One region of the Sporomusa rhizae genome, then DNA from elsewhere that is predicted to be linked to it. Evidence: riboswitches for the same ligand, from Rfam matches in the RefSeq annotation. Region 1 holds a riboswitch; the other holds the start of a gene.
What was found. Region 1 has a riboswitch for cyclic di-GMP ahead of SRRS_RS00680 (sigma-54-dependent transcriptional regulator). Riboswitches for the same ligand answer to the same signal wherever they lie in the genome.
Positions count from the first base shown of each region.

Region 2: it holds a riboswitch for cyclic di-GMP, as region 1 does, so the genes downstream of both, SRRS_RS22305 (hypothetical protein) here and SRRS_RS00680 (sigma-54-dependent transcriptional regulator) in region 1, are expected to answer to the same signal.

Region 1 is NZ_CP156925.1:170,175-175,635, forward strand. It holds gene SRRS_RS00660 (response regulator) at 1-682, shown strand, start outside; gene SRRS_RS00665 (response regulator) at 712-1,071, shown strand; gene SRRS_RS00670 (hypothetical protein) at 1,098-1,346, shown strand; gene SRRS_RS00675 (sigma-54-dependent transcriptional regulator) at 1,413-2,888, shown strand; cyclic di-GMP riboswitch class I at 3,149-3,235, shown strand; gene SRRS_RS00680 (sigma-54-dependent transcriptional regulator) at 3,376-4,851, shown strand; gene SRRS_RS00685 (methyl-accepting chemotaxis protein) at 4,931-5,461, shown strand, end outside.
Region 2 is NZ_CP156925.1:4,770,474-4,775,934, forward strand. It holds gene SRRS_RS22295 (DUF2334 domain-containing protein) at 1-536, opposite strand, end outside; gene SRRS_RS22300 (GGDEF domain-containing protein) at 523-1,386, opposite strand; gene SRRS_RS22305 (hypothetical protein) at 1,373-2,506, opposite strand; cyclic di-GMP riboswitch class I at 2,816-2,902, opposite strand; gene SRRS_RS22310 (TVP38/TMEM64 family protein) at 3,162-3,821, opposite strand; gene SRRS_RS22315 (hypothetical protein) at 3,877-4,380, opposite strand; gene SRRS_RS22320 (FAD:protein FMN transferase) at 4,517-5,461, opposite strand, start outside.

The sequences.
Region 1 (5,461 bases):
TGTTCCGCTGGAGGAACTTGAAAGTATCCTGGGTTGTCCCCAGGCGATACCGCATGAACGCAAGGAGTTGCTAATTATTCTGCTGACTTCGGGTGCGCAAAGACTGGGAGTAATTGTTGATGCTGTAATAAGTGAGGCCGACATGGTTATAAAATCCTTACCTTCGGCAATACAGCACTGTGCTCTTATTTCCGGATTTACTGTTGGCAGTAATGATGAAATAATTAGTGTTCTAGGAGTTAGCGCTTTGATGCGGCAAATAAATGAAAACAAGATAACTGCAAGCAAGGGGTTAGGGATTGAACCCCAAAAACAGCACAAAACAATTTTGGTTGTTGATGATTCTGCAAACACACGGGATATTGTAAAAAATATTCTGGAGTCCTATGGCTACCAGGTTGATTTGGCCGAAGACGGTATAGTTGCTATCGAAAAGACAGGTAAAAAGATATATGATGCAGTCATCACAGACGTTGAGAGGCCAAACTATGATGGATTCAGCCTTACATTGCATTTGCGTCAGGATGAGCGGTATCGGCAAATTCCGGTGATAATTGTTACTTCCCGTGAAAAAATGGAAGATAAACGGCGGGGAATTGAGGTTGGAGCTAACGCCTATATTGTTAAGGGCGCGTTTGATCAAAATAATCTTCTGGAAACCGTACGAAACTTAATAGGATAATCAGCTTGATTATGAAGGTGGGGGCTAATTTGAAAAAGCTGTTGCTTATTGAAGATGACTGCTTTATGCGGGAAATGGTCACTATGGTGCTGGAAAGCGAAAATTTTGAAGTTGTTGGTGCTGAAACTGGCGCCGAAGCGTTAAGGTTGCTGCAGGAATGTGCCGGGTGTGATGCCGTAATTGCCGACATGTATTTACCGGATACAGACGGACTTGAACTTTTTGAACAAATAAATGCCATTTACCCGGAGGCTATGTTTGTAATGTTAAGCAGTGAGACTGACCAGAAAATTGTTAGTAAAGCCGATAGTTTGGGAATCAAATATATTTTTAAAGATGAAAATTTTGCGGAATCAATTGTAACAACGCTGCAAACTGTTTCTAAGTAATGATTATTTTAGGAGTTTGAAGTAACATGACTAAAAAGATTGAAGCTCAGACGGCAGCGGTACATCCAACAGAAGCTGCGGCGGGTGCTGAGTCAATGAGACTATTCCATGATCTCAATCAGCCGCTTAATTCTATAAAAATGATTTCTGGCGGAATTATGTATTTACTCAATCAAGGGAAAAGAATTTCTGATGAAGAGCTGGTTGGATGTATGAAAGAAATAGTAAATCAAACTGACGCAGTTGCGGAGATTATTAAGAAATTGAAATCGTGAGTTGAAATGGTCGTTGAATCTGGGATATCAACCTGTATATTTGGCTGGTCATAGGGAGGATATCTAATGAAGATATTGCTTGTAGATGATGAACAGCATAGCCGGCAGGCCATGCTGTGGTTCTTACAGTACGAAAACCATGAAGTAACCGATTGTGCTAGCGCTCAAGAAGCGCTGGATAAATTTTCACAAGGGGATTACCCTTTGGTGTTATCAGACATTCAAATGCCGGGAATGTCAGGAATTGAACTGGCAAATGCCATTGAAAAATTACCAAATAGCTGGCAGACGGATATTGTTTTCTTTACTGGGCATGCCGATCTAAAATCGGCAGTTACCGCTTTACGGGCAGGAGTATATGATTATTTGGAAAAGCCAATAAACCCGGAAGAACTGGTGTCTGTCATCGACCGGGTAGCGGAACACCAGGCCTTGCTGCGGGAGAACAAAACCTTAACTGACCGTTTCCGTGATGAGGTAAATGCCGCAACCGAGGAGACACGGCGCGAACTTCTACATATAAAGCAATTCGTGGCTGAATCCATAATGGGTTCTGTCGGCATCTTTTCAGAATGTATGAAAGCCATTGTCCGGCAAGCAGAAAAACTGCATGAGGACCGGACAATTCCCGTATTAATCGAAGGCGAGACCGGGACGGGAAAAGAGATTATCGCGAAGATCATCCATTATGGAAACAGCTTTGGCAGGTTGAGTAATGGGGGCTTTGTTGATATTAATTGTGCTGCGCTTGCCCCGACTTTGTTTGAAAGTGAAATGTTTGGTTATGAACCAGGCTCTTTTACCGGCAGTATGACCAAAGGAGGCAAAGGAAAGTTTGATATAGCCAGTGGCGGAACCTTGTTTCTTGACGAAGTTGGTGAAATACCACTTGAGTTGCAGGGAAAGCTGTTGCGCGTACTGCAGGAGAAAGAGTTTTACCGGATAGGTGGTTTAAAGAAAATAAAGACCGATATCCGGCTTATCAGCGCCACCAACAAGCCCTTGGAACAAAGCGTCGAGCATGGCAGTTTCCGGAGAGACCTGTATTACCGGCTCAAAGTAGCGCATATTACAATACCACCTCTACGGGAGCGCCGAGAAGAGATTTTGCCGATCGCGCAAATGTTTTTACAAGAATTTTCAAAGCGCAAACGAAAAAAGTTTATAACAATTGCGCCGCAGACAGCCAGGATGCTGGAAGGATATGCTTGGCCGGGTAATGTACGGGAGCTGCAGAACACTATTGAATATGCCACGTTTGCCTATGATGATGATGAACTGAAACCCGAACATGTTGGAGGGTTATTACAACAGCGGCGGGAGAAGCCGACGGCATTTTCTAGCAAGAATGACGTAATAGAACTGCCTTTTCCTCCGGAAGGCCATTCGTTAAAAAGTTATACAGAGGATCTTATTTTGAAGATTTTAGCTGCCCATAATGGCCGCCAATCAGCAGCAGCTAACTACTTGGGAATGTCTCGCCGGGCTTTGTCTTATCGGCTCGAGGAAATTCGCAATAGAAAGGCTAATAATCAGATATAGATAACGAAAAACTTCCAACAAAAACTTCCCACGTGGGAAGTTTTTTGTTCGCGTGTGCTACATCAAATTTATTTTTTAACAATTAAACCAAAATCAAAACAATACTTATCGTGGCGAAATATCAAGATTTATGCTGGATTTTGGAGAACGAAACAAGAAAAAGTAAAAGCATGCCAGGTATTGGCATGCTTTTTGCATTATAAGAGTCTAGTCAGCTAACACGGTACTCTGCTAGTTAATAGACGAATCAAGGTGCTAACGGTATCCTTAGGCAAACTTATCGAAAGATAAGGACGCAAAGCTATGGGTCTAATAATCTTAGGATTTATGACTGCCAGGTTGCCATGACAAGTATGTCATGTAATACAATAGCGGTCTTTTTCATTAAGATTGCTTTGGATTTGGAAGGAGATTGTCATGTTTCCGGATTATAATGACCTACTTGAAGTTTTGGCTATTTTATTGCTAGTTCAAAGGAGGATATCTTATGAAGATATTACTCGTGGATGATGAGAGATATAGCCGGCAAACTATGCTGTGGTTTTTAAAGCACGAAAATCATGAAGTAACGGAATGTGCCAGCGGCCAAGAAGCGCTGGAGAGGTTTTCAATGGAATCTTATCCACTGGTATTATCGGACATTCAAATGCCTGAGATGTCGGGAATAGAACTGGCGAAAGCTATAAAGCGGCTGCCTAACAGCTGGCAGACAGATATTGTTCTCTTTACTGGCCATGCGGATTTAAAATCGGTAGTCAATGCGCTACGGGCAGGGGTATATGATTACCTGGAAAAACCGGTTAACCCGGAAGAACTGGTGTCTGTTATCGACCGGGTAGCGGAACACCAGGCCTTGCTACGGGAAAACAAAACCTTAACTGACCGTTTCCGTGATGAGGTAAATGCCGCAACCGAGGAGACACGACGCGAACTTCTACATATGAAACAATTTGTGGCCGAATCCATAATTGGTTCTGTCGGTATTTTTTCAGAATGTATGAAAGCCATTGTTCGGCAGGCGGAAAAGCTGCATGAAGACCGGACAATTCCTGTATTAATCGAGGGTGAGACCGGGACGGGAAAAGAGATTATCGCGAAGATCATTCATTATGGAAACAGTTTTGACTGGTTGAGTGATGGGGCATTTGTTGATATTAATTGTGCTGCACTTGCCCCAACTTTGTTTGAAAGTGAAATGTTTGGTTATGAACCAGGTTCTTTTACCGGCAGTATGACCAAAGGGGGCAAAGGAAAGTTTGATATAGCCAATGGCGGAACCTTGTTTCTTGACGAAGTTGGTGAAATACCACTTGAGTTGCAGGGAAAGCTGTTGCGCGTACTGCAAGAGAAAGAGTTTTACCGGATAGGTGGGTTAAAGAAAATAAAGACCGATATCCGGCTTATCAGCGCCACCAACAAGCCCTTGGAACAAAGCGTCGAGCATGGCAGTTTCCGGAGAGACCTGTATTACCGGCTCAAAGTAGCGCATATTACAATACCACCTCTGCGGGAGCGCCGGGAAGAGATTTTGCCGATCGCGCAAATGTTTTTACAAGAATTTTCAAAGCGCAAACGAAAAAAGTTTATAACAATTGCCCCGCAAACAGCCAGGATGTTAGAAGGGTACGATTGGCCGGGTAATGTACGGGAGCTGCAGAATACTATTGAATATGCGATATTTGCCTATGATGATCAAGCGCTTAAGCCGGAGCATGTCAGAGGGCTTTTCCAGCAACGATGTGAAAAACCGGCCGTATTGCCGATCAGGAGTAATGTTATAGAACTGCCATTTCCTTCTGAAGGCTATTCGTTAAAACGTTATACAGAAGATATAATCATGAAGATCCTGGCTGCACATAATGATAGACAAGCGGCAGCAGCCAATTATTTGGGAATTACTCGCCGGGCGTTGTCTTATAGGCTCGAGGAAATGAGAAACAGAAGAAATCAAAATACTAATTAGCATACAAAAAACTCGCTAAGAGAGGCGTACCAGAGTCTATTATTTTCGCTGCACCACTACTTATTAGGAGGAACAAACAATGAAAACACGTATGCCAATCGGTGCCCAATTGGGTGCGCTTATGGGAATAGCCTTGCTGCTTATGGTTATTCTGCTAACGATAAGTATTTATCAATTCAAAGGAACCAGCAACTCTTATCAAGAGATGCTGTCTGTTACAGTGTCGCGCACCATGGCTTTGCAAAGTGCTCAGGACGACTTTCATGAAGGGCTGAGTGATTTACGTGCCTATGTCGCTTATGGTGATGAAAAATATGCAACTGAAACCCTGAATTTGATGAAAGAAAGCTATGGCAAAATTAAGACGGCTACTGAATCCATGAATGCAAATGATAACAAACAGGACGGGGAGAAACTTCAAACCGTGATGCTTGCCTATATAGATGATATTAAGAAATTTATTGCATTGAAACAAAGTAACGATCCGAGCTCTGCCAATGTCCTGGCTGGCACTAGGCAAAAAACCGAAATCGTTAACAATCTTTTCAATGATGTTATGACCGCTCAGGATGTAGCCCTAAAACAACGAATAAACTATCTAAGTGAGAAA
Region 2 (5,461 bases), 1.2 Mb from region 1:
AGCGGCTTACTGTTCACTACATCCTTTACGGTAGCAAAAACCTGAGCGGATTGCCCTGGCTGTGTAATAACCACGTTCATCCAATCACTAAGGAACATGTCTTTCTTATAGTTAATAACCGACCATCCGTTGGAAACTCCCTCTAATTTAAAATCTTGCCACTGTAAATAGGCTGCCAATTGCTCAATATTCTTTTCAAACCAGATTATCTTCGGGGCATGTGCTATTTCTTGCAATAAACCCTGCGGTAATATTACATCTCTTAACCCCACATATACAACCAATTCTGCGTCTTGCAGTGCGCCTGCTTTCCATTCTTCCAGCGCCATCGGCTGACAGTCTAAGTCGAAATGCCCCAAATGTTCAATTAAGGCGTTAACCAGCGGAAAACTGTCACCAAAGCGGTTGGGGCTATCATAGAGAATATATGTCTTTACCCTTGGAGCACTGCCATAACTGCTTGTTGGCGAACAAAGAGCAAGGATGAATACAGCAAGCAGAAAAAATATAATTGCTCTCTTATTAACCCCTGTCATAATTAAGTTCTTCCTTAGCTCGTTCATAGGCTTCCAGGACATCCGCATCGCCCTCTCTAATACTAGAGATCCCAATGCTCGGTTTTATACGAATAACTTTCTTGGTACCCCTAATCTCTGTTGTGATACGATCTAACGCCTGATGTAATTTTTCTATAACAACTCTAGCTCCGTCTTCGTTGGTTTCAGTAAGTACAATGCTGAGCATGTCAGAACTAATCAATGCTTTAATATCAGAGAAACGCGTCTGAGCTTCTACCTTCTCAGCCACCGATTGTAAAATTTTTATAGAGTCCAGTTCCCCGTATATTAGCCGCAGTTCATCAAAATTCGATATTCTGATCAACAAAATAGAGAAACAGGTTTTATACCGCTTGGCACGGACAAATTCCTCATCCAGTTTCCGGAAAAATCCCTGACTATTATATAGACCGGTCGAAGCATCAAGCGTTACCAATTGCTCTAGATTCTTCTTATTCTCCAACTCTTGTCTATATCTAGAAACAACCAGCGATAGCTGGCCTGCCAATATGCTGCTGAGTGGAAAAAAGAACAGCCAGGATATATAAGCAAAATTAACCTCAACAATCCGGTTAACAATGGATGTTTCATAGATAATATAACTACCGAAAGCAAAGGTAAGGACAATAGCTGCCATCAAACCTCGTTGTAAGCCTAATGTATAACTAAGATTCATGTTGAACAGCATACAGGCAAAGGGGATAAACAAGTTAAAAGACCCCATACTTGGCGCATAAAGCAACATAATCGCAGTAACAGCCAAAATAAATACCAGCATGATATTAAAGAAAAGAATATCCTTTCGTATGAACATATCATTGGCTATCATTCTTGATTTCCACCGTCCTCAACATTAAAAGTGCTTCTAACTGATCAAAAGCATAAACAAGCCCGGTCTCCGGCTCGCCAAAACCACCCGCAAAGGCGTTTTTGTCACTAATTTGAAGATCCAGTGTCTGGCGGTAACACCATTCGCCTGCCTCAAATTCATTATTTAATACCAAAAACCGTGCTGCTAATGCATATATAGCAGTAGACTCATCCTGATCGGCGGGTGTTCCGTCAGAATTATAGTGATTATATATCTTTCCTTGCTTTATTTGTGTTTTTAAAAAGCTTATAAAGGAACTAGTACTTTTCCCAGCTTTATATACATCGATTGCGGTATATAAATTTTCAACCATATTAATGGAAGAAGGCCAAATATATTGTTTAGTATCGATTTTAAAAGTTTGCGGGTAGAAACCGTGCTGATTTTCCGGCATATTACTTAAAATGCTGACGGCATTTTTATGTGGTACAGACCAATTCGCATTAACTTTACTTAATTTTTCCATAGTTTCTACATCCAGATAAAACAAGGAAACCTCATTTGCCCTACTTTTAGCAGTTCCATCATAAAAGTCACAAGGGTAGCCTTGGGTATCCACATCGAACTTGTAGATGTCTTCCGCCAGCTTTTCTATTTGCTTGTCATAATTGCCAAGTTTCTTTTCGTTTGCAATAAAATAAGCCTTAGCGATTCTTAAATCATCAACTAAAGCGGAGGTAGTTTCACCCTTTTTGCTAATGACATCAATCTTCCAATAATAGTAACCGGAAGGATCTCTAAAATATTTGTCAGTTGTAGCAGCATACTCGTTAAACAGTTTGGCGTCACCAAGCAAAGCAGTGTACTCCATAGCTTGACCCATGGATTCACTTACACCATATGTGGCAGGCGACTTGGACTCAACCAAATATCTTATTATACCTTTCGAACTCCGCATTTTTGTTTGGAGGAACTGAAAGCCTTGTATTTCCTCGGGCTTAGGGTTATTAACTAAGGTTGAATCCGGATTCACTTTTGCCTCCGTTAATTTATTATTCGTAGGTTCATTAAAAAACCTGAATTGTACTATAACTGCCAGTACAATCATACATACAAAAAACAATGACCTTTTTTTCATTGCATTTATCTCCTTTCTCAACTTTCATTAAGAATAAAAACTAAAAAATAAAAATTAGCTGCAGATCATAATTATACCTACATTGGTACTTCTTGTATATATCCTTGGGAAATTTATTTTCTGGAAATTCATGAAAAGAAGAAGTATTATGTAAGCTTTATAAACAAAAAGACAGGCCACTGCCCGTTTCACGAATCTCATTGTTGGAACTGCCAAATAGCTAAATTCTCTAAACTATATTAACTTAATATAGTTACCATACCAGTTTGATAAAACAAAAAAAGCCGGTTACACTCACAAAATTATTGTAAGAGCAACCAGGCAGTCATAGGTAAATTTTCCGTTAGACCCACGGCTTTGCGTCCCTGCCTTTCGACAGGTATGCCACCATCATTTAGTTATTTTACCTATATTTTACTTGGAGGATATGGAAACTGTCAATCAAAAAGTTAGATAAATTTTACATATCTGTGTTATAAAAGCCTTTTACTAGTTACCTGAAAGTCAAAAAACTGTACTTAATAATCTCTCTCGCCTAACCAATTTTTGCTTAGTAAAAAAACAGCCTTGAACTCCCTGCCGGCGATCTGGCTTACGTTCAAGGCTGTTTCTATTTAACCATGCTTTCTATACTTTTTAAATCATGGGAAGTTATTTATAAATTCTTCTGTCCAACGCTCCGGCTCAGCACCTGCAATCCAACAGTCAAAATAATAATGATGGCGGCAACTGTCACCGCCGTTGCCAAAGACTGCGTCAAGGCATTGCCAAAATAACAAAATGCAATCGCGCCAGGGATACTACCGATCACGGTCGCCGCAAAATACGGCCAAAAACTCACCTTGGATAACCCGGCAAGAAAACTTACCGCATCCCACGGGAAGATAGGAGCTAGACGCAGCACTAACAACGTCCTGAACCCGTGTAGCTCAGTCTGGCTATCCAGTTGTTCCAGCAGTGTCCACTTAGGCCAAAACCGTTTGAGTCTTTCGCGTCCCAGCAGCCTGGCTGCCCCAAAACACAAAGCGGCACCAAACAATGTACCAAAGATGAGATATATTGTTCCCCACAGCGGACCAAATGCCAAACCGCCGGCAACGCCCATAATAATAGCAGGAAAGAAGAAAAACGGACGAACGGCATTACCTAGCACATACAATAGCGGTCCCCAGCAACCGAATGACAGAATCGTATCCCGGATTGTCTCCGGTCTAAACCGCTCAACGCCGAACTCATGCACATATATAATTCCCAGTACAATTAACCCCGCAAGATAACCAGCCGGTCTGATCGCAGTTTGATTATAATATCTCATAACGGTTAATTATAGCCTCAAAAATTCCAAAATGTAAAGAAAAATATGGAATAAACTAATCCACCGGTTCGTAACGAATTTCCCATGTCAGCATACCGTCCCGGCTGCTGTCCTTAAAAAGCCGCCGTTCATGCATGCTGTAGCCTGTTACTACTATTTCGACAGCCCGCTTTTCCGGAGCAAATCGTTTATTATTTGTACCGGGAACAACCTTTTCAACCTCACCATTGTCCCATACAATCTTAATTACTGATTTATCGGCATGTTCACCGGTTGCCTGGAAGTTGACTATCGCTATATCTTTGGCCGCGCGCCCGGCAATCGCCTGCCGCAACTCTATTTTCCCCTTAAACGGTACTTCTGTTCCGCGGACAATCCGCAATGACGGCAATGGCGTAATTGTAACTTTACTAGACAAGTCTTCGGCTTCCGTTACGCCTATTTCAGGAGTAACAGGAACAACCGAGCTCTTATCCGTCCCTGTAAAAAACATATAAACCGCTACAAAAACAAACATAGCCATAGCGCCTACTGCAAAACTTTTCCACGAATTCACCATAAAACAAACCACCTCTAAAGCAAGACTTTGCCTACCCCTTCTACTAGATGTATTTAGAGTATATCATTAAAATGTCAAAGAAGGAATGTCCCTGTTGCAGAGACATTCCTTCTTTATTGTTTACACTTTACAAGTTCTATAATTCCACATTATCCTTGAGACCGGGAGTAGTAATGACTTTTCCATCGGTAGTTACAATTATTGCCTCTACGCCGGGGAATTGCTTTAATGCCTCCATACCGCGTTCTAATCCCAAAACTATAAATCCCGAACTAGCAATATCGTTAGGAACGTCCACATCGTTATAAACCAAAGTTGTACTGGCTATTTCGGTCGGTTGTCTACCCGTTTTAGGATTTAATATGTGAGCATAACGCACTCCATCTTTAATGAAATAGCGTTGGTAGTCACCAGATGTCTGCATCATGTTCCAGTTCGTTAATGTTACTTTGGCAATAACTCCTTCTGAATTACGTGGGTCCTGTACACCGATTCGCCAAGGTTTGCCGTCCGGTCTTGTCCCAATAACCTGAATATCCCCGCCGGCGTTAATTAAGGCCGACTTAATACCCAGTGATTTTAAGATGGCTGCCGCTCTGGTTAGTGCGTAATCTTTAGCTACGCCACCCAAATCCAATGACATACCCTTCTCGGGCAGATATACCGTGTTATTATTTGAATCCACTTGAATTTTTCTGTAATTGACAAGCGGTAAAACCTTATTAATTTCTGCTTGGGAAGGCACAAACTCTCCTTTATGGCCAATTCCCCATAATTCGGTGAGTGGACCGATCGTTATATCGAAGGCTCCGTCTGTTTTTTCCGAAATGGTTATTGCGTCGTTAATCATTTTGACCAAATCACTATCTACTTGAACAGGAGCGATTCCTGCCATTTGATTAATTTTTGATAACTGGCTTTCGGGATTAAAACGGTCACTGATGGACTGAATCCGTTGGAATTCGTCGAAGGCACTCTTAACTGCTGCTTCTTTATTGGAACCATATGCGGTAATTTCGATGATGGTATCCATTAGGAATTGAGTGTCTTTATAGGGCTTAGGAGAAAATAAAGCCGTCGG